DNA from 3 places in the Streptomyces sp. NBC_00647 genome. Region 2 is predicted to be linked to each of the others. Evidence: riboswitches for the same ligand, from Rfam matches in the RefSeq annotation. Region 2 holds a riboswitch; each other region holds the start of a gene.
The links. Region 2 has a riboswitch for thiamine pyrophosphate ahead of thiC (phosphomethylpyrimidine synthase ThiC). Riboswitches for the same ligand answer to the same signal wherever they lie in the genome.
Positions count from the first base shown of each region.

Region 1: it holds a riboswitch for thiamine pyrophosphate, as region 2 does, so the genes downstream of both, OG788_RS05420 (purine-cytosine permease family protein) here and thiC (phosphomethylpyrimidine synthase ThiC) in region 2, are expected to answer to the same signal.
Region 3: it holds a riboswitch for thiamine pyrophosphate, as region 2 does, so the genes downstream of both, thiO (glycine oxidase ThiO) here and thiC (phosphomethylpyrimidine synthase ThiC) in region 2, are expected to answer to the same signal.

Region 1 covers NZ_CP109040.1:1,220,334-1,226,920, reverse strand. Annotated here, with positions in the region: gene thiD (bifunctional hydroxymethylpyrimidine kinase/phosphomethylpyrimidine kinase) at 60-857, opposite strand; gene OG788_RS05420 (purine-cytosine permease family protein) at 966-2,366, opposite strand; TPP riboswitch at 2,358-2,452, opposite strand; gene OG788_RS05415 (alpha/beta hydrolase) at 2,728-3,561, shown strand; gene OG788_RS05410 (hypothetical protein) at 3,895-4,722, opposite strand; gene OG788_RS05405 (phospholipase) at 5,031-6,407, shown strand.
Region 2 covers NZ_CP109040.1:5,288,107-5,294,693, reverse strand. Annotated here, with positions in the region: gene OG788_RS23250 (cupin domain-containing protein) at 1-9, shown strand, start outside; gene OG788_RS23245 (DUF5326 family protein) at 174-386, shown strand; gene OG788_RS23240 (IclR family transcriptional regulator) at 955-1,680, shown strand; gene OG788_RS23235 (SsgA family sporulation/cell division regulator) at 1,781-2,218, shown strand; gene OG788_RS23230 (YibE/F family protein) at 2,299-3,816, opposite strand; TPP riboswitch at 3,888-4,044, shown strand; gene thiC (phosphomethylpyrimidine synthase ThiC) at 4,037-5,857, shown strand; gene OG788_RS23220 (VOC family protein) at 5,922-6,308, opposite strand; gene OG788_RS23215 (DUF1801 domain-containing protein) at 6,314-6,587, opposite strand, start outside.
Region 3 covers NZ_CP109040.1:3,225,635-3,232,221, forward strand. Annotated here, with positions in the region: gene thiE (thiamine phosphate synthase) at 41-700, opposite strand; gene OG788_RS14230 (Rv2175c family DNA-binding protein) at 792-1,163, opposite strand; gene OG788_RS14235 (NAD(P)/FAD-dependent oxidoreductase) at 1,229-2,458, opposite strand; gene OG788_RS14240 (hypothetical protein) at 2,491-2,868, opposite strand; TPP riboswitch at 2,921-3,033, shown strand; gene thiO (glycine oxidase ThiO) at 3,031-4,197, shown strand; gene thiS (sulfur carrier protein ThiS) at 4,194-4,394, shown strand; gene OG788_RS14255 (thiazole synthase) at 4,398-5,192, shown strand; gene pknB (Stk1 family PASTA domain-containing Ser/Thr kinase) at 5,424-6,587, shown strand, end outside.

The DNA.
Region 1 (6,587 bases), 4.1 Mb from region 2:
GCGCCGTCGGGAAGGCGCCGGACGAGACGGGTGCCGCGCCGGCGGGAAAGCGCCCGGACTCAGACGCTGCGGCGCAGGCGCCACCCGTGGTCCACCGGCCCGATACCGGCGCCGAGCGCGAACCCTGCCTCGATGGCGGCGGTCACGTACTCCTTGGCCCGCCGAACGGCGTCCGGCACCGACAGGCCCTCGGCCAGGCCCACCGCGACGGCCGAGGCGAGCGTGCACCCGGTGCCGTGCGTGTGGCGGTTGTCGTGGCGCGGGGCCCGCAGCCAGTGCTCCGCCGTTCCGTCGGTGAGCAGATCGACGGCCTGTCCCGGCAGATGACCGCCCTTCACCAGCACCCACCGGGGACCGTAGGCGAGCATCCGGTCGGCGGCCCTGCGCATGCCCTCCTCGTCCTTCACCTTCACCCCGGTGAGTTGGGCGACCTCGTCGAGATTCGGGGTGGCCACCGTCGCCCGCGGCAGCAACCGGGTCCGTACGGCGTCCAGCGCGTCGTCGGCCAGCAGCCGGTCCCCGTGCTTGGAGACGCTCACCGGGTCCACGACCACCGGGGCGGCCAGGTCGGACAGCAACGTGGCGACCGTGGTGACGAGTCCGGGCGACGACAGCATTCCGGTCTTCACGGCCTGGACGCCGATGTCGTCGACGACGCTGCGGTACTGGGCGCGCACCGCCTCCTCGGACAGTTCCCAAGCACCCTGCACACCCACGGAGTTCTGCGCCGTCACCGCGGTGAGCACGCTCATCCCATGGGCGCCCAGCGCCAGCATCGTCTTCAGGTCGGCCTGGATGCCGGCGCCTCCGCCGGAGTCGGATCCGGCGATGGTCAGGACGCGGGGCGGCGTGGTCATACGAGATGTTCCTCTCGGATTCGGCTTCGGGCGCGAGTCCCTTCCGGCCGGCGGAGCGACGAACGGGCGCGTCGGACAGGCCCGTCGGAAAGGCCTGTCCGACGGTTCCTAGGCGCGGCGGCGCAGCCGCAGCGGGGCGTAGAGGGCGAGGGCGACGAGGAACGCCACGTAGTAGGAGAGGTCGGCGCCGTGCAGCGCGTCGGCGACGGGACCGACGTACAGGCTGGTGTCCATGAACGGCACGGCCGCGCCGAACGCCCCGACGAAGGCGACCAGTGACACCCGTCCGGAGCGCGGGCGGGCGGTCTCGACGGCGAGGTCCACCGGGGCGCCGCCGCGCTCCCGCCCGCGGGCGATCCAGTCGACGACGACGATCGCGACGAACCCGGGGATCCAATAGCCCACGAACAGCAGCACGTTCTGGAAGCGGGCCGTGGTGTCGGCAGCGTGCATCCACAGCACCAGGGGGAAGCCGAGCCCGGCGGCCAGCGCGGCGGCCACCGGACGCGGTATCCGCACGCCCAGGGTCTGCAGGGCCAGCGAACCGCTGTAGTCGTTCATCGCGTTGCTGCACACCGCCGCCAGCGCCACGGCCAGCAGCCCGAACGCGCCCGCCGCCCCGCCGCCCAGCAACACGTCGACGCCCGCCGCCGTCTGGTCGGTCAGCACGGACGCGCCCCACAGCCCGAGTACCTGAACAGCCACGAAGGACACCACGAGGCCGAGCAGGGTGTACCAGAACATCCGCGGACGGGAGGTGGCACGCGGCAGATAGCGGCTGAAGTCACTGGCGTACGGCGCCCAGGACAGCGAGAGGCTGAGCGCGATGGTGCTGGTCAGGACGAACGCGCCCGCGCGGTCGGCTCCGGTGGCGGCTCCCGTCGCGGCGGGGTGGACGCCGTCGAGCATGCGCCAGGCGATCACCGCGAAGGCGGCGGCGAGCACGAACGTCATGACGATCTGGAGGCGGTGGATCGCTTCGTAGCCGAGGACACCCAGGGCCCCCTGGGCAACCATCATGACCAGCACGCCGAGCCAGAACGGCCAGCCGCACAGCCGGGCCAGCGCGTCCCCGCCGAACAGGCCGATCAGCGCGTCCCAGGCGACCGAGGACAGCCACTGGAGCATCCCGGGCAGCACCACCGCCCGGCCGAACGCGAGCCGTGCGAGGGGAAGTTGGCCGGTGCCGGTGAGGCCGCCCCAGGTGCTGAGGTAGGCGGTGGGCAGCGCGCCGAGCACGGTACCCAGGACGACCGCCGCGAGGGCGGCGGTGAAGTCCAGGCCGAGCGCGATGCCGATGGTGCCGGTGAACACGCCCGTCATCGTCAGGTTCGGGGCGAACCACACGGTGAACAGGCGCCCGGCCCCGCCGTAGCGGTTGTTCTCCGGGACCGGCTCGATGCCGTGCCCCTCCACCCGCAGGTCCCCGGGTGCGGCAGGCATCCGTCCGTCGAAGACGGCGGGCCGGCTGTCGACGGGCAGCCCGTCGGAAACATGCGCCAATGGCATGGAAGACATCCCTCCGCCAGTACGAACTGGTTCAGGTTCGACGGGTGTGATCTCAGCCCCCGGAGGGGGCACCCCGTGTCCGGTACGACGGACACAGTAACCTCATCCCCCCGCTCCTGTGTACGGCGGAGGCGCCGGCCCCGGGACACGGATCCCCGCAGGGGAGCCACCCCCTCGGCCCTTCGCGCCACCCACCTGGAGCAGGACGCGACCGAACACATCCGATTCATCCGGGTGGCCCGGCCGCACCTTCCCGCAGCGCGGTGCGTGCCGCCCCTCGGTACTGTCGGAAGTGATCGCCGCTCGCTCTCCGCTCCCGGGTTCCCGGACCCGGTGGCCGGGCGGAAGGAGGCAGGGTGCCGTGACCGTGATCTCCCTGAAGTCCGCGCAGGTGCGGGAAGGGCTCACCCTCCCGTACGCCGAAGCCGGTTATCCCAGCGGTACACCGGTCGTCTTCGTGCACGGTCTGGCCGACTCCTGGTGGTCCTTCGAGCCCCTCCTGAGGCGCCTTCCGGCATCCCTGCACGGCTACGCGCCCACACAGCGCGGACACGGCGATGCGGACCGGCCTCCCGAGGGCTACACTCCCGACGATTTCGCCGCCGACCTGGTGGCCTTCCTCGACGCGGCCGACATCCCTCGCACGATTCTGGTCGGGGCGTCCAGCGGTGGCGTACCGGCCCGGATCGTCGCCGGCAGCCACCCCGACCGCATCGCCGGCCTGGTTCTGCTCGGCGTCCCCGGAACCCTGGCGGACAAGCCGGCGGCGGCCGAGACGCGGGAGGCGGCGGAAGGCCTCGCCGATCCCGTACCCCGCGCGTTCGTCGAGGACTTCATGGCGGGCACGGCGGCCCGCCCGATCGCCCGCGGGTTCATCGAGACCATGGTCGAGGAGAGCCTCAAACTCCCCGCGTACGTCTGGAAGGAGACCGTGGGCGGACTCCTCGACGCCGATCTGGGCGCGACCCTCGCGGGCATCCTGGTGCCCACGCTCGTCATCTGGGGCGACCAGGACGAGTATCTGCCCCGCGAGGACCAGCAGACCATCCTGAACGCCGTGCACGGCGCCGACTTCCTCGCCTACGAGGGCACCGGCCATGTCGTCCACTGGGAAGAGCCCGAACGCGTGGTCGCCGACATCGCCGCCTTCGCCGCGCGGATCGCGCACCCCGGCACTCCCTCCGGCACCACCTGACGTCGCCCGACGGTACGGATGACATCGTCCGACGGGCACTGCCCGGCGTAGCCGGGAGCGTGAACGGCGGCGCGCCGCAACCGCGTTGGACGGTCCGTGGGTGACTTCACCGGGCGGGGCCGCGAGCAGCGAAGGCGGCCGTCGGGTGGGGGCATCCGCCGGCCGTGGGGCTCCCGCCGGAGCCCGGCCGAGGGCGGCGCGGGGGAGCACCGGCGGAGGCACGAGGCGGCCCGGGGGTGGGCGGCGCGAGGTGCGGTGCGAGGGTCGCCGCGGGGCCCGGCGGAAGGGCGGGTGGTCGGGTCGACCGTGCCCGCTCTCCCACCGGGCTCCGGGTCAGCCGAGCTTGGCCGTCTGCGCCTCGATGAGCGCGGCCGGCACGCTGTAGGCAGCCGCCTTGCCGTCGCCGGCCAGGGCCGCGAGGCTGAGCGAGTAGTACGTCGCGACGGTGTTGCCGTGACGCGCGACCTCGGCGTGCACGGTCAGCGGGGATCCCTCCGCGTCAGCGGTCGTTGCGAACGCCACCGACTCGTCACCGTTCCCGGAGGCCTTCTCCCCCGCGACCTTCGAGAACTTCTGCGGCCCGTCCTTGCCTGTGGCGGTGAACCCGCCGCCACAGCCCTCGATCGCCTCGGAGACCGACGACATGGTCTCCTTCGCGCCGTCCCCCTCGTACGAGGAGAGCGAGACGATGGTCATCGTCGAACCGAGCGCGTCGGTGACGGAGCCCAGGGCCTTCTCGAGCTCCTCCGGCGACATGTCCTCCATGTCCTTGGTGGGGGACGCGCTCGCCTTGGCCGCCGGGTCTTCCTGGGCCATGCGGTTCACGTAGGAGACCGAGTCGCCCGGCGCGAAGCCGGTGAGGACGTACGCGAGCGGTGCGCACTTCTCGTCGACGACCTTGACGTCCTTCTTGGAGTCGGCGAACGCGTCGGCCTTGTCGGCCGGACTGACCTTGAAGCCCTTGGCGTCGGCCGCCGTGATGATCAGTTTGCCCAGCTCGCTGTCGCTGAGGGGCTTCGCGGCGGCGGCCGAGTCCTTGCCGCTGCCCTTGTCGTCGGAACCCGACCCGGAGCCGCTGTCGGAGCAGCCGGTGACCAGGGCGAGGGAGAGAACGGACACAACCGCTGCGGCGCCGGTACGGGGCCGCGCGAATCTCTTCATTATTTCGAAAATTCCTTCGATGGTGGGGAGTTGCAGGGGGAGTCTGAGGTCAAGGTCAAAGGATCGTCAAGTCGGTTCGCCGGGAGAGGTCCGCTGTTCGTCCGACGCGGTGGCGGTGCGGGCGACGATCGGCCGGGGGAAGGGCACCGCGCAGTCCGACCACAAGCCCCAAGTGGCGTCAAAACAAACCGACATCGCGGACTCGGTCGGATGATGACGCCCGAGACCGACGGTTGACGCGATCCGTACCGTCGGCACTCGTCGGCACATGGCATGCTCATGCTCCCCACAGGAAGGGATCACGTGCCATGAGACCGAGCCCACGCTCCCTGCTCGCCGCCACCGCCGTACTGGGCACCGTCCTCGCCGTCCCGGCGCCCGCCGATGCCGTCGGTGCGGCAGAAGTTCCGGCCGCGGGCGCCTATTTCGTCCAGAGCGCGACCACGGGACTGAACGCCGCCGACAGTGCCGGCGCGGTCGTCCAGCACAACCCCAAGGGCAACGAGGACCACCAGCAGTGGACCCTGCGCGCGAATGGTTCCTCGACCGTTCTCGAAAGCGCTGACAGTGCGGGCAGTTGTCTGGGCCGCGCGGGCGACCAGGCCCGGACCGTGGCCTGTTCGAGCGCCGACGCCGCGTGGGAGGTGGCCCCCAGCGGCGCCGACCAGTACACGCTCAAGGTCCCTGGAACGGACCGCTACCTGACGGTCGGCGCCAAGCCGTCCGGCTCCAACTACCCCGCCCAGCTGGCGGTCGGCGCGCGGGGTGGCCTCGCCACCTGGTATCTGACCCCGGTCGCGCCTGAGACCCGGTCCATGCCGTCCCCGGATCAACGCACCCTGGACCAGGTCACGTTCCTCACGGCCCACAACGCCTACGCCAACGGAGTGGACGGAGGATTCGCGCCGCCCTTCGTCAATCTGGTGCCCAATCAGACGCGCGGCATCAGCCGGCAACTCGCCGACGGGGTGCGCGGGTTCATGCTCGACCTGCACCAGACCCCGGACGGTGCGATCCTCTGTCACAACAGCTGCACCCTTGTCAGCAGGCCGGTCGCGCTGTGGGTCGACCTCCAGCGCATGGTCGACTTCCTCAAGCAGCACCCCGACCAGTTCGTCACCGTGTTCCTGGAGGACTACGTCGATCCGGGCGTCCTGCGCGCCGAACTCGCCCGGGTGAACGGCCTGTCCGACGTTCTCTACCGCCCCGACCTGACCGGAGTGCGCGAGAACGGCTGGCCGAAGCTCGCCGACCTGACCGCCGCCGGCCGGCGCCTGCTGATCTTCACCGACCACAGCCGTTCCTCCGACGAGTCCGCCGGACTCACCCGGGACAGCTTCGGCGTCATGTACCAGCGCGAATGGACCGTCGAGAACTACTGGTCCATGGGCTCGGGCATCGGTTCCTCCGACTGGTCCTGCTACAGCCGCTGGTACGACACGGGCACGAACGTCCCGCTCACCCGCACCGAGCCGGGCTTCCGCCCCCTCTTCGTCATGAACCACTTTCGCGACGCCGCACTCTCCGGAACCGCCGCCACGGACAACACCAAACTCGCCGACCGGGCCCGCCGCTTCTGCCAGCCGGCCGCCCGCAAGAAGCCCAACTTCCTCGCCGTCGACCGCTACGACCTGGGCGACCCCGCGTCCGCGGTGAATACGCTGAACACCTACACCTATCCGTAGCCCAGTTGAGGCCGTGCGTCATGCGGCGGCCTCGGCTGCGGAGGAGTGGTCCACGCGTGGCCCGCCGGCAGTGCCGGCGGGGTCGGGGCTGTCCGGGAGCGCTCGGCTCCCGGACGGCCCGTTCCACGGCGGCCGGGCGGACCGGCCCGGAACGGTGTCCTCGGCAGGGCCCTCCACGGC
Region 2 (6,587 bases):
GAGAGCTGACCTGCGTCTCAGGGTTCCCTAGGGGGACGGTCAGGGGAGGACAAGGGGTGCGAGGCCACCGCACGGCCCCCTCTCCGACCTAGCATCGGATGCAAGACACAAGAGAACCCGGAATCGGTGTCCCGGTGTTGGGGCCACGGGCGAGGAGAGGTAAGGACAGGGCGATGCGAGAGATCTTCAACGGTATGCCGTGGTGGGTGAAGTGGGTCGCGGTGCCGGTCATCGCCCTGGTGGTGTTCGGCGGCCTGATAGCGAGCGTCGTCACCTTCGTCGTTCTCGTGCTCTTCAAGGTGCTCATCTTCGTGGCGCTGGTCGGCGGGCTGATCTACATCGTGCGGAAGTTCATGTCGAGTTCGTCCTCACGCAGCGACTGGTGAGGCGCGAGAGGGTGAGCGGGAGGTAACGGCGAAAGGGGAAAGGGAACCCAAGGTTCCCTCGGGCGAGGGAAGTTTTCCGGCGAGGCCGTATGCCGGCCGTGACTGGCGGTTAAAGTCCGGAATTCGACGCGGGGGTCGACCCCCGCGCGCAGCGCACAGCCCCCTCCCGTGTTTCCCCGCACGGGCGGTCCTCCTCGCGCTTCGGGAGTGCCCCTTGGCCACGGTTGACACCGCACCCGCACCATCAGTCGTTCCGCCCTTCCGGCGATCGGGCATGCCCGCGGCGGCACGCGTTCCACCGGTCCAGCCGCGTACCTCTCCGGGGGAGCCGCCTCTTTCACGCTCCGCGCCGGTTTCGCCGGCGGAGCCGGCGCCGCCGCGTACTCCGATGGCGGAGGCGCCCGCGCGGCGCGCCCTGCCGGCGGACGGGCTCACCGGGCGCACACTGCCGTCGGTGACCCGCAGTCCGCGCTCTCCGTCCCCCGGGGCGGCACGGCTCGCCCGAACCCTTCCGGCGGAGCCCGAAGCCACCCCGCTGGATTCCCACTCCACGACGTTGATCGGCTCGGTGCAGCGGGCGATGCGTCTGCTGGAGGCCGTCGCCTCGCGGGAACAGGGCGCACCCGCCAAACAGCTCGCCCGGGAGGCGGGACTCGCGCTGCCGACCGCGTACCACCTGCTGCGCACCCTTGTTCACGAGGGCTATCTGCGCCGCGACAGAGGGCTGTTCTACCTCGGTGAGGCCGCCGAGCGGCTGAGTAGCAGCGGAGCCCAGCAGAAACGTCGCAGCACGGTGAGTGACACGCTCGCGCACTGGCGCGATGCGATCGGCGCCCCCGTGTACTACGCGATCTACCGCGAGGGCGAGATCGAGGTCGTGTGCGTCGCCGACAGTCCGGCGAATCCCGCGGTCGAGGAGTGGGCCGACTTCCGGGAGACCGCGCACGCCCACGCGATCGGCCAGTGTCTGCTGTCCCAACTGGACGACAAGTCCCGGCGGGACCACCTCGATCGCTACCCGGTGCAGTCGATCACCCCCTACACGGTGCGTGACAAGGACCGCCTGCTGCGGCGCCTCGAACGGATGGGGCGGATGGAACCGGTGGTCGAGCGGCAGGAGTACGCGCTGGGCGCGGTCTGTGCCGCGATCCCGATCACGGCGGGCAGTACCGCCGCGACCATGGCCATCTCCTTCCCGTCCCACCAGGTCGACCGGCTGCTGCCCGCGGCACACAAGTTGCAGAGCGAAATGGGCAGGCTGCTAGGGACACTCGCCATCTCTATCAGTATCTGAAAACTCACTCCTTGTGATCTGTCGTACACGTTGAGCAAGATTTCCAGCAGTGTCAGGGGGACGATTCCTGGCCAGTCGATGGCAAACGACGGGGTAGGCGATGCGCGAGTCGGTGCAGGCAGAGGTCATGATGAGCTTCCTCGTGTCCGAGGAACTGTCCTTCCGCATTCCGGTGGAGCTGCGATACGAGACCTGTGATCCGTACGCGGTGCGGTTGACCTTCCACTTGCCCGGAGACGCGCCCGTGACCTGGGCGTTCGGGCGGGAGCTGCTGATCGACGGGGTGGGCAGGCCATGCGGCGACGGAGATGTGCACATCGCTCCGGCCGACCCGGAGGCGTTCGGTGAGGTGCTGATCCGGCTTCAGGTCGGGGGAGATCATGCCCTGTTCCGGTCCGGGGCCGCGCCGCTCGTCGCCTTCCTCGACCGTACGGACAAGCTGGTGCCGCTCGGGCAGGAGCGCTCCCTCGCGGGCTTCGACACATCCCTCGACGAAGCGCTCGACCGCATCCTGGCGGAGGAGCAGAGCGCGGGCTGAAGCCCCCCGTGCCCGGCGGAGTAACGCTTCCTCAAAAGGGGCGTGTGCGTCGTACGGCTCCGGCGCTTCCGGCGGACGGCTCAGTGCTTGCGGCGACGGCCCTTCCCGCTCCGCGCCGGCGTCCTGACACCCGCGGGCTCGACGGGGCCGGTCGCGGTCCCCTCACGGTCCGCGGCGACCACGAGGGCGGCCAGAGCGGTCGTCACCGGCACGGCGGCGACCAGGCCGATCGATCCGACCAGGGTGCGCACGATCTCCTCGGCGACCAGTTCGCTGTTGGCCACGGTGCCCACGCTGCTCTGGGCGATCGAGAAGAGCAGCAGCAGCGGCAACGCGGCGCCCGCGTAGGCCAGGACGAGCGTGTTGACGACCGACGCGATGTGGTCGCGGCCGATCCGGATGCCCGCGCGGTAGAGGCCACGCCAGCCCATCGTGGGGTTGGCCTCGTGCAGTTCCCATACCGCGGACGTCTGCGTCACCGTCACATCGTCGAGAACACCGAGCGAACCGATGATGACTCCGGCCAGCAGCAGACCGCTCATGTCGATGGACGGGTACAGGCCGTGGATCAGACCGGTGTTGTCGTCCGTGTTGCCGGTCAGCACGGCCCAGTCGATGAAGACCGAGCCGAGGATGCCGATCAGCACGAGTGAGAGCAGGGTGCCGACCACGGCCACGGATGTCCGGGCCGACAGACCATGGCACATGTAGAGCGCGATCAGCATGATCGCGCTGGACCCGACGACGGCCACGACCAGGGGGTTCGAGCCCTGCAGGATCGCCGGCAGGATGAAGAAGTTCAGGATCATGAAGCTGATGGCCAGGGCGATCAGTGCCATGACGCCGCGCATCCGGCCGACCACCACGACGACCACGGCGAAGATCCCGGCGAGGAGCGTCAGGGGAAGCTTCCGGTTCGCGTCCGTGACCGAGTACTGGAGGTCCTTGGGGGCGGAGGGCTCGTACGCGACGACGACCTTCTCGCCCTGGTGCAACTGCCGTGACTGGTCCGGCTGAACGATCTCGGTGAACGTGCGGCCCTTGTCCTTGCCGGTGTCGATCCGGATCGTCGCCTTCTTGCATTCACCCGTCGCCTGCTGCTGGGCGGAGGAGCCCTCGGCGGTGGAGGTATCGCCCGTCGGGGTCTCCCCCGAGGCGTTCACGGACTTGCAGTCCACCTGGTCGATCTTGGTGACCGTCGCCTGCTGGGTCTGCCGGTCGAAGCCGACGCCGGTGCGCTCGTGGGAGGGGGCGCCGCCGGGCCACAGCACCACGAGACCCACCGCGACCGCGGCCGCGAAGGGGATCAGTACCGCGGCGATGACCTTGCGCAGGTGCTTGGAGACCGGCGCGGCAGGACCGTGGCTGTGCGAGTGCCCATGCCCGCCGCTCTGACCTCCACGATCTCCGTCGCCCGGGCCCGGCCCGTGTTCGCCGCCGTGACCGTTGTGACCGCCGTCCGGTCCGGAACCATGGCCACCACCCGGCCCGTGCCCAAGTCCATGGCCGTTGCCGGAACCATGTCCGTGGCCGTCGTCGGAGCCCGGACGGCGCGGAGACTCGGACGGTGGGAACGGGGATCGCTGGGGTGTTGTCACCGACCGATCATCGCAAGAACGACAGGGGCCCTCTGTTCACCGCGCCAAATATGACGCTAGCGTGGAGGCACCTTTGCACACGCGGGAGCTCGGAGCACCGGGCTGAGAGGGCGCTGACCTCCGTCTTCGCGATGTTTCACATGAAACATCGACGAACGGAAACCGCTGCGTCGACCGCTGAACCTGTTACCGGGTAATGCCGGCGTAGGGAGTAGGTCTCATGACCAACAAGGACGTACGCACGCCTGCCTCCAGCCAGACGGCCGGGGCTGCCTCACCGTCGCCGAACGGGGAGACCGGGAAGTCCATCGGCTGGCACAAGGCGTACGTCGGGGGTACGCGTCCCGATCTGCGGGTGCCGGTTCGTCAGGTGCACCTGACCAACGGGCAGTCCGTGACGCTGTACGACACCTCCGGCCCGTACACCGATCTGACCATCGACACCGATGTACGCAGGGGGCTGGCGCCGCTGCGCGAGAACTGGATCATCGCCCGCGGGGACACCGAGGAGTACGCGGGCCGCCCCGCCCGCCCGGAGGACGACGGGATCAAGCACACGTCCCCGCGCGGCGGGCTGCGCAATCTGGACGCGGTCTTCCCGGGGCGGCCGCGTCAGCCGCGCCGGGGGCGTTCCGGGCAGGCGGTCACCCAGCTCGCCTACGCGCGCCGCGGCGAGATCACGCCCGAGATGGAGTTCGTGGCACTCCGGGAGAACGTCGACCCCGAAGTCGTACGCGAGGAGATCGCCGCCGGCCGCGCGGTGCTGCCCGCCAACGTCAATCACCCGGAGATCGAGCCGATGATCATCGGCAAGCGGTTCCTGGTGAAGGTCAACGCCAACATCGGCAACTCCGCGGTCACTTCCTCCATCGAGGAGGAGGTCGAGAAGATGACCTGGGCGACCCGCTGGGGCGCCGACACGGTCATGGACCTGTCGACCGGCCGCAACATCCACACCACCCGCGAGTGGGTGCTGCGCAACTCCCCCGTCCCCATCGGCACGGTGCCGCTCTACCAGGCGCTGGAGAAGGTCGACGGCCGTGCCGAGGAGCTGACCTGGGAGATCTACAAGGACACGGTCATCGAGCAGGCCGAACAGGGCGTGGACTACATGACGGTCCACGCGGGCGTGCGCCTGGCGTACGTGCCCCTCACCGCGAACCGAAAGACCGGCATCGTCTCGCGCGGCGGCTCGATCATGGCGGCCTGGTGCCTCGCGCACCACAAGGAGTCGTTCCTGTACGAGAACTTCGAGGAACTCTGCGAGATCCTCGCCGCGTACGACGTCACCTACTCGCTCGGCGACGGTCTGCGGCCCGGCTCCATCGCAGACGCCAACGACGCCGCTCAGTTCGCGGAGTTGAGGACGCTCGGGGAACTCAACACCGTCGCGAAGCGTTTTCAAGTACAGACGATGATCGAAGGCCCGGGACATGTCCCGATGCACAAGATCAAGGAGAACATCGACCTTCAGCAGGAGATCTGTGATGAAGCTCCGTTCTATACGCTCGGCCCGCTGACGACGGACATCGCGCCTGCGTACGACCACATCACCTCCGGCATCGGTGCCGCGATGATCGCCTGGTGGGGCACGGCCATGCTCTGCTACGTGACGCCCAAGGAACATTTGGGCCTGCCCAACCGTGACGACGTCAAGACCGGCGTCATCACCTACAAGATCGCCGCCCACGCGGCCGATCTCGCCAAGGGGCACCCAGGTGCACAGGACTGGGACGACGCTCTCTCCGACGCCCGCTTCGAGTTCCGGTGGGAGGACCAGTTCAACCTGGCTCTCGATCCGGACACGGCACGGGAGTTCCACGACGAGACGCTGCCGGCCGAGCCCGCCAAGACGGCTCACTTCTGCTCCATGTGCGGGCCGAAGTTCTGCTCGATGAAGATCAGCCAGAGCATCAACGAGCGGTTCGGCGGTGACGCGGCCGAAGGGGCCTCAGCGGCGGAGATCTCCGAGGGCATGCTTCAGAAGTCCAGGGAGTTCGCGGAGGCGGGCAACCGCGTGTACCTGCCGCTGGCCGACTGAGCCGCTCCACAGGGGCGCGGTCCGGGGCACGGAACGCCCGGACCGCCGCCCTCGGCCGGCCCGGTCATACCGCGGCGTCCTGTGGGTACCAGCGCAGTTCCACCGTGTTGCCGTCCGGGTCCTGGACGTAGACCGAGGTGGCGGTGCCCCGCGCGCCGAAGCGCGCGACGGGACCCTGAAGCACGGTGAAGGATCCCGACGCGATGACCTCGTCCCAGTCCAGGGGTTCCACGGTGAGACAGATGTGGTCGACGTTGGACTCCCCACGGGGGCCGTCCACCAGGTCGATGACGCTTTCCGCGGTGATCCGCACCGACGGGAACGGGACCTGGCCGGCTCGCCACTCGGCAAGGCGCACGGGTGCCAGCCCGAGAAGTCCGGTGTAGAAGCCCAGGGACCGTTCGACGTCCTCGACGTTGAGGACCAGGTGGTCGAAGGCCTTCACGCGCATCGCGGTCACTTCGTCTCCAGGGCGACGGCGCGGCGGAGCCATTCACCGAAGAGGACGGGGTCGACCTCGTCGGTACGGCTGAGTTTCACCGAGGCCATCTGGCGGGCTCCGGCGACCAGTCGGCCCGATGGGTCGGCCACCTCCTGGCCGCGCCAGAGGCCGAAGGTGATGTAGGACGTGTAGCCCTTGAGCAGGCAGACCGGCGTCTGACCGGGCTTGGCTCCGAGGCTCCAGGTGGGATGGCCGTGCCACAGCGCGCCGGAGCCGTCGGGGAGGGCC
Region 3 (6,587 bases), 2.1 Mb from region 2:
GTCCGCCGTGCCGGCGGCTTCGCGGGGCCGCTGCCGCGCCCTACGCCGCGCGCAGCCTCTTGGCGAACTCCGCCGCGGCCGCGCCGGGGTCGTCCGCTTCGGTGATCGCCCGTACGACGACGACCCGGCGGGCACCGGCTTCGAGCACCTCGTCGAGCCGGCCGAGGTCGATGCCGCCGATCGCGAACCAGGGACGGTCGGTGCCGAGGGAGGCCGTGCTGCGGACCAGGTCGAGGCCGGGTGCGTGGCGGCCGGGCTTGGTGGGGGTGGGCCAGCAGGGGCCGGTGCAGAAGTAGTCCACGCCCTCCTGGACCGCGGCGGCCGCGGCCTCGGACGCGGCGTGGGTGGAGCGGCCGATGAGGACCTCGTCGCCGAGGATCGCGCGGGCCGCGGGAACCGGGAGGTCTCCCTGGCCCAGGTGCAGAACGTCGGCCCGGGCGGCGTGGGCCACATCGGCCCGGTCGTTGACCGCGAGGAGCTTGCCGTGCCGGGCGCAGGCGTCCGCGAAGACCTGGAGGTGTTCCAGCTCCTCGCCCGCCTCCATACCCTTGTCGCGCAGCTGCACGATGTCGACGCCGCTCCCCAGGACCGCGTCGAGGAACTCGGCGAGGTCGCCCTGACGCCTGCGGGCGTCGGTGCACAGGTAGACGCGGGCGTCGGCGAGCCGGCCCCGCGCGGTGGTGGCGGCGTTCTCGGGCATGCGTGTGTCCCCCGTTGTCGGTGCGCGGGGCGCGCGGCGGCCGGGGTGGTCCCGCCGCCGCGCGTCCCGCGCCGGACGGTCTCGTTCAGGATCAGACGGCGAGCGCCTGGGCGCGGCGCTTCACCTCCGTGCCGCGATTCTCGCTCAGAGCCTGCGCGGGGGTGCCGGGCAGGGTCGGGTCGGGGGTGAAGAGCCATTCGAGGGCCTCTTCGTCGGAGAAGCCGTCGTCCCTCAGGAGCGTCAGGGTGCCGGACAGGCCCTTGACGACCTTCTGCTCGTCCGCGTCGATGAAGGCGGCGGGAACGTGCAGCGCGCGGTTCTCACCACGGCGTACGGCGATCAGCTGGCCGTCCTTGACCAGCTGCCGGACGCGCGTCACCTCGACGCCGAACTGCTCGGCGATGTCGGGGAGGGTGAGCCAGGCGGGGACGAGAGCATCGATCTTTGCGTCAATCTCGGTCACGGGACAAGCCTGCCATCCCGGACTGACAGTCGGAAGCCGAGGGCGCCCGACCTGGGGTGACGGATTCAGACCGTGGCGGCCTTCAGCGGCCTCGACGGGTCCGCGAGCAGCTCCGGATCCATCAGCGCGCCCGCCTCGATGAGTCGCCGGCCCTGAGCGAGATCCCTCGGGCGGCCCACCGCCAGAAGAGCGACCAGACGCGTCTCGTGGAGCCAGCACACCGACCAGGAGGCGCCCGAGGAGTCGCCGCGCCACACCAAGGTGTCGGCGGGCGCGTGGTGGCCGACGTACTGCACGAAGCGGCCGAACTGCTCGGACCAGAAGTACGGCACGGGGTCGTAGGCGGCGGGAGCCTCCCCGATGATGTTCGCGGCCACCGTGCGCGGTCCCTGGAGGGCGTTGTCCCAGTGGTGGACGAGGAGGCGGCCCTCGTAGCGTCCCGACGGGAAGGAGGCGCAGTCGCCGACCGCGTAGACGTCCGGCAGCGAGGTCCGCAGGTGGTCGTCGGCGACGATCTCGCGGTGGGCGCCGAGGTCGATTCCGGAGCCGGCGATCCAGGCGGTCGCGGGCCGCGCCCCGATGCCGACCACGACGGCGCCCGCGGGCACCCGGGAGCCGTCGTCCAGGACCACCGCGCCCGGCTCGATGCGCTCCACGCGCGCGTGGGTGCGCAACGAGGCCCCGCTGTCCGCGTACCAGCCGGCCATCGGCGCCGCCACCTCGGCGGGCAGCGCGCCGGCGAGCGGCCGGTCGGCGGCCTCGACGACCGTCACCGCGCAGCCCGCCTCACGCGCCGCCGTGGCGAACTCGGCGCCGATCCAGCCCGCGCCGACGACCACGATGTCGTGCTGCTGGGCGAGGACGGGACGCAGCCGTTCGGCGTCGTCCAGGGTGCGCAGCAGGTGCACCCCGGGCACGCCCTCCGCGCCGGGCAGCCGGATCGGTTCGGCGCCGGTGGCGACAACCAGGACGTCGTACGGGACCGGTCCGCCCTCGGTGTCCAGCTCGTGGTCCCCGGGGCGCACGCCGAGCGCCGCGCGGCCCAGCCTCAGCTCGATGTCCAGGGCCTCGAAGTCGATGTCGAAGGCGGAGCCCTCGGCCTTGCCCAGGAGTACGGCCTTGGACAGCGGCGGCCGGTCGTACGGCTGATGCGGCTCCGCGCCGATCAGCGTGACCGTGCCCGTGAAGCCCTGCTCGCGCAGGGCGACCGCGGTCTGCACTCCGGCCATGCCCGCGCCCACCACGACGACCCGCCGTACGGGCCTCTGAGACTGTGCCTGCGTCTGCTCGCTCACCTGATCACCATAGACACCTGACAATTCGTCAGTCAGCGGACGTGCTCAGTGACCTGTTCCACACGGCCGGTCGCGCGCACCTCTTCCACCACGCTCGTCCCTGTGCCTGTCCGGGACTCCCACGCCCAGCTCTCCTCCAGCCGCACGCGGCCGTCGGGCAGTTCCACCACGAGGGACGCGCAGTGGCCCGACGAGGTGGTCCCGTCGTGCTTCAGCTGCACGTACCGGAAGTCGAGGCGGTCGCCCTCACGGGTGCCCACGAGGTGCCCGCGGACCACGTCGCCGCCCGCGTAGTCGGCCCAGACCACGCCGTCCTCCTCGTGGTACCTGAAGCGGGTGCGGGTGCCGACCTGGCCCGGCGCCTGGTCGGCGACGGGGGCGAGGACGAGGCCGTCGAGCGATCGTGCCACGGGCTGAGGCTCCCTTACTGGGACGGGCGGGGGCGGGCTAGGGTGGCCAACGTAAAGCACTCGCGGGAGCCCGGACGCACCGGGCTGAGAGGGAGGCTGGGCGGCCTCCGACCGTACGAACCTGATCCGGGTCATGCCGGCGAAGGGAGGGGCTGGACGCCCATGTCGCCTGCACGTTCCTCAGACGTCCTCGTCATCGGGGGCGGAATCATCGGCCTGGTGACGGCCTGGCGGGCCGCTCAGCGCGGGTTCGCCACGGCGCTCGTGGACCCCGAGCCGGGCGGCGGGGCCGCCCAGGTCGCGGCCGGGATGCTCGCCGCCGTCACCGAGCTGCACTACGGCGAGGAGACCCTGCTGGGCCTCAACCTCGCCTCCGCGCGCCGCTATCCGGACTTCGCCGCCGAGCTGACCGAGGTGTCCGGCCAGGACCTCGGCTATCTCCGGTGCGGCACGCTGGCCGTCGCGCTGGACGCCGACGACCGCGCGCACCTGCGGGAACTGCACGCTCTGCAGAGCCGGTCGGGGCTGGAGTCGGAGTGGCTGAGCGGCCGTGAGTGCCGCCGTCTCGAGCCGATGCTCGCACCCGGTGTACGCGGTGGTCTGCGGGTCGACGGCGACCACCAGATCGATCCGCGGCGCCTCGCGGGAGCCCTGGTCACGGCGTGCGAGCGGGCCGGAGTGGTGCTGCACCGGAGCTGGGCGGAGCGTCTGACCGTCGTACGGGACCGGGCCGCCGGAGTGGTCACCACGGACGGCACCGAACTCACCGCGGGCCAGGTGGTGCTGGCCGGGGGCAGCCTCAGCGGGCGTCTGGCGGGCGTGCCCGAAGACGTCCTGCCGCCCGTGCGTCCGGTGAAGGGGCAGGTGCTGCGGCTGGCCGTGCCGCAGCGGTACGCGCCCTTCCTGAACCGCACGGTGCGGGCCATGGTGCGCGGCAGCCACGTCTACCTGGTGCCGCGCGAGAACGGCGAGCTCGTGGTGGGCGCGACCAGCGAGGAACTGGGCTGGGACACCACCGTGACGGCGGGCGGCGTCTACGAGTTGCTGCGCGACGCCCATGAGCTGGTTCCCGGGATCACCGAGCTGCCGCTCGTCGAGACCCGCGCGGGGCTGCGCCCCGGCTCGCCCGACAACGCGCCGCTGCTCGGACCCACCGCGCTGGACGGACTGCTGGTGGCCACCGGGCACTTCCGCAACGGCGTGCTCCTGACGCCCGTCACCGGCGACGCGATGGCCCACGTCCTGACCACCGGCGAACTCCCCGCCGAAGCCCGCCCCTTCAGCCCTCTGCGCTTCGGCGCCACGGCCCTCACGGAGCAGCCCGCATGAACATCGTCGTCAACGGGGAGCGGCAGCGGATCGCCGCCGGGACCGCTCTCGACACGCTCGTCGCGACCCTCACCCCAGCGCCGTCCGGAGTGGCCGCCGCCCTGAACGAGACCGTCGTCCCGCGCGCGCAGTGGTCGTCCACCGCTCTCACCGAGGGCGACCGCGTCGAAGTCCTCACCGCCGTCCAGGGAGGCTGACCCATGGCCGACGATCCCTTCGTCCTCGGTGGCAGGTCCTACGCGTCCCGGCTGATCATGGGGACGGGCGGCGCGCCCAGCCTCGACGTCCTGGAGCGTTCCCTGGCGGCGTCCGGCACGGAGCTGACGACGGTCGCGATGCGGCGCGTGGACGCGTCCGTGCACGGCTCGGTCCTGTCGGTGCTCGACCGGCTCGGCATCCGCGTCCTGCCGAACACGGCCGGCTGCTACACCGCCGGTGAGGCCGTGCTGACCGCCCGGCTCGCGCGCGAGGCGCTGGGCACCGACCTGGTCAAGCTGGAGGTCATCGCCGACGAGCGGACGCTTCTGCCCGATCCCATCGAGCTGCTCGACGCGGCGGAGACGCTGGTCGACGACGGCTTCACCGTGCTGCCGTACACGAACGACGACCCGGTGCTGGCGCGGAAGCTGGAGGACGTCGGCTGCGCGGCGATCATGCCGCTCGGCTCACCCATCGGGTCCGGGCTCGGGATCCGCAACCCGCACAACTTCCAGCTGATCGTCGAGCACGCGCGCGTGCCGGTGATCCTGGACGCCGGGGCGGGTACGGCGTCGGACGCCGCGCTCGCGATGGAGCTGGGGTGCGCGGGCGTGATGCTGGCCTCGGCGGTGACACGGGCGCAGGAGCCGGTGCTGATGGCGGAGGCCATGCGGCACGCGGTGGAGGCGGGTCGTCTGGCCCGCCGGGCGGGGCGCATCCCGCGGCGGCACTTCGCCGCGGCCTCCTCCCCCACGGAGGGCATGGCGGCGCTGGACCCGGAGCGCCCCGCGTTCTGAGTCGTCCGCCCGCGCGATGTCCGCGCAGCGTCCCTTTCCGGCCGCGTTCGGCTTCCGCCGGGCGCAGGTTGTCGCGTTGTGGCCTTGTGAAGGTGGACAGGGGTCCGATCGGACATCAGTGCGACGTCAGCGTCCCCGTGCGTGCGGCGTGCGTCACAGGTCGGCTGCAGTCGGGCCCCGGTATCGGCCGAACGGGGCGGTGTGACAGTGGCGGCTCGTAGACTCACCTGCGTGGATACGACCCTTCAGGACCCGCTTGTCGGACACGTGCTCGACGGCCGCTATCGCGTCGACGCACGGATCGCGGTCGGCGGGATGGCCACGGTCTACAGGGCCCTGGACACCCGCCTCGACCGCGTGCTCGCGCTCAAGGTGATGCACCCGACGCTGGCCGCCGACGCCTCCTTCGTCGAGCGGTTCATCCGCGAGGCCAAGTCGGTGGCCCGGCTGGCGCACCCCAATGTGGTGCAGGTCTTCGACCAGGGGACGGACGGGTCGTACGTCTATCTGGCCATGGAGTACATCGCCGGGTGCACCCTGCGTGACGTGCTGCGCGAGCGGGGCGCCCTGCAGCCGCGGGCCGCGCTCGACATCCTGGAGCCGGTGCTCGCCGCACTCGGCGCCGCGCACCGCGCCGGGTTCGTGCACCGCGACATGAAGCCGGAGAACGTCCTGATAGGGGACGACGGCCGGGTCAAGGTGGCGGACTTCGGCCTGGTCCGCGCCGTGGACACGGTCACGAGCACGACGGGCGCCGTCCTCGGCACCGTGTCGTACCTCGCCCCCGAGCAGATCGAGCACGGCACCGCCGACACCCGTGTCGACGTGTACGCCTGCGGTGTCGTCCTGTACGAGATGCTCACCGGCGCCAAGCCGTACACCGGGGACTCTCCCGCGCAGGTTCTCTACCAGCACCTCCACGAGGACGTGCCGCCTCCGTCGGCCGCCGTGCCCGGCATGGCGTACGCGCTGGACGTACTGGTCACCACGGCCACCGCCCGCAATCCCGACGTGCGCCCGGCAGACGCGGTGGCGCTGCTCGGCCAGGTCCTCGAGGCACGGGCCGGTCTCACCGCGGACCAGCTCGACGCCGTACCGCCGGGAGCCCTCGCCGTGGGCCACACCAACGCCGACGACCGCACGAGCGTGATCCCGCGCTCGCTGTCCGTCCCCCGTCCGCTGCCCGTGAACGAGGACGACGGCCACGACCTGAACCGGACCAGCCGCTTCGAGCAGGCCAGCCCTTTCGGTGCCGCGCCGACCGCGCCCGTGCGACAGCCGGGCACACGTCCGCGGCGCGGGATTCTGATGGTCGTCGCCGCGATCGTGCTGGTGCTCGGCCTCGGCGGCGGTGTCTGGTACATCAACTCCGGTCAGTTCACCAAGGTCCCGCCG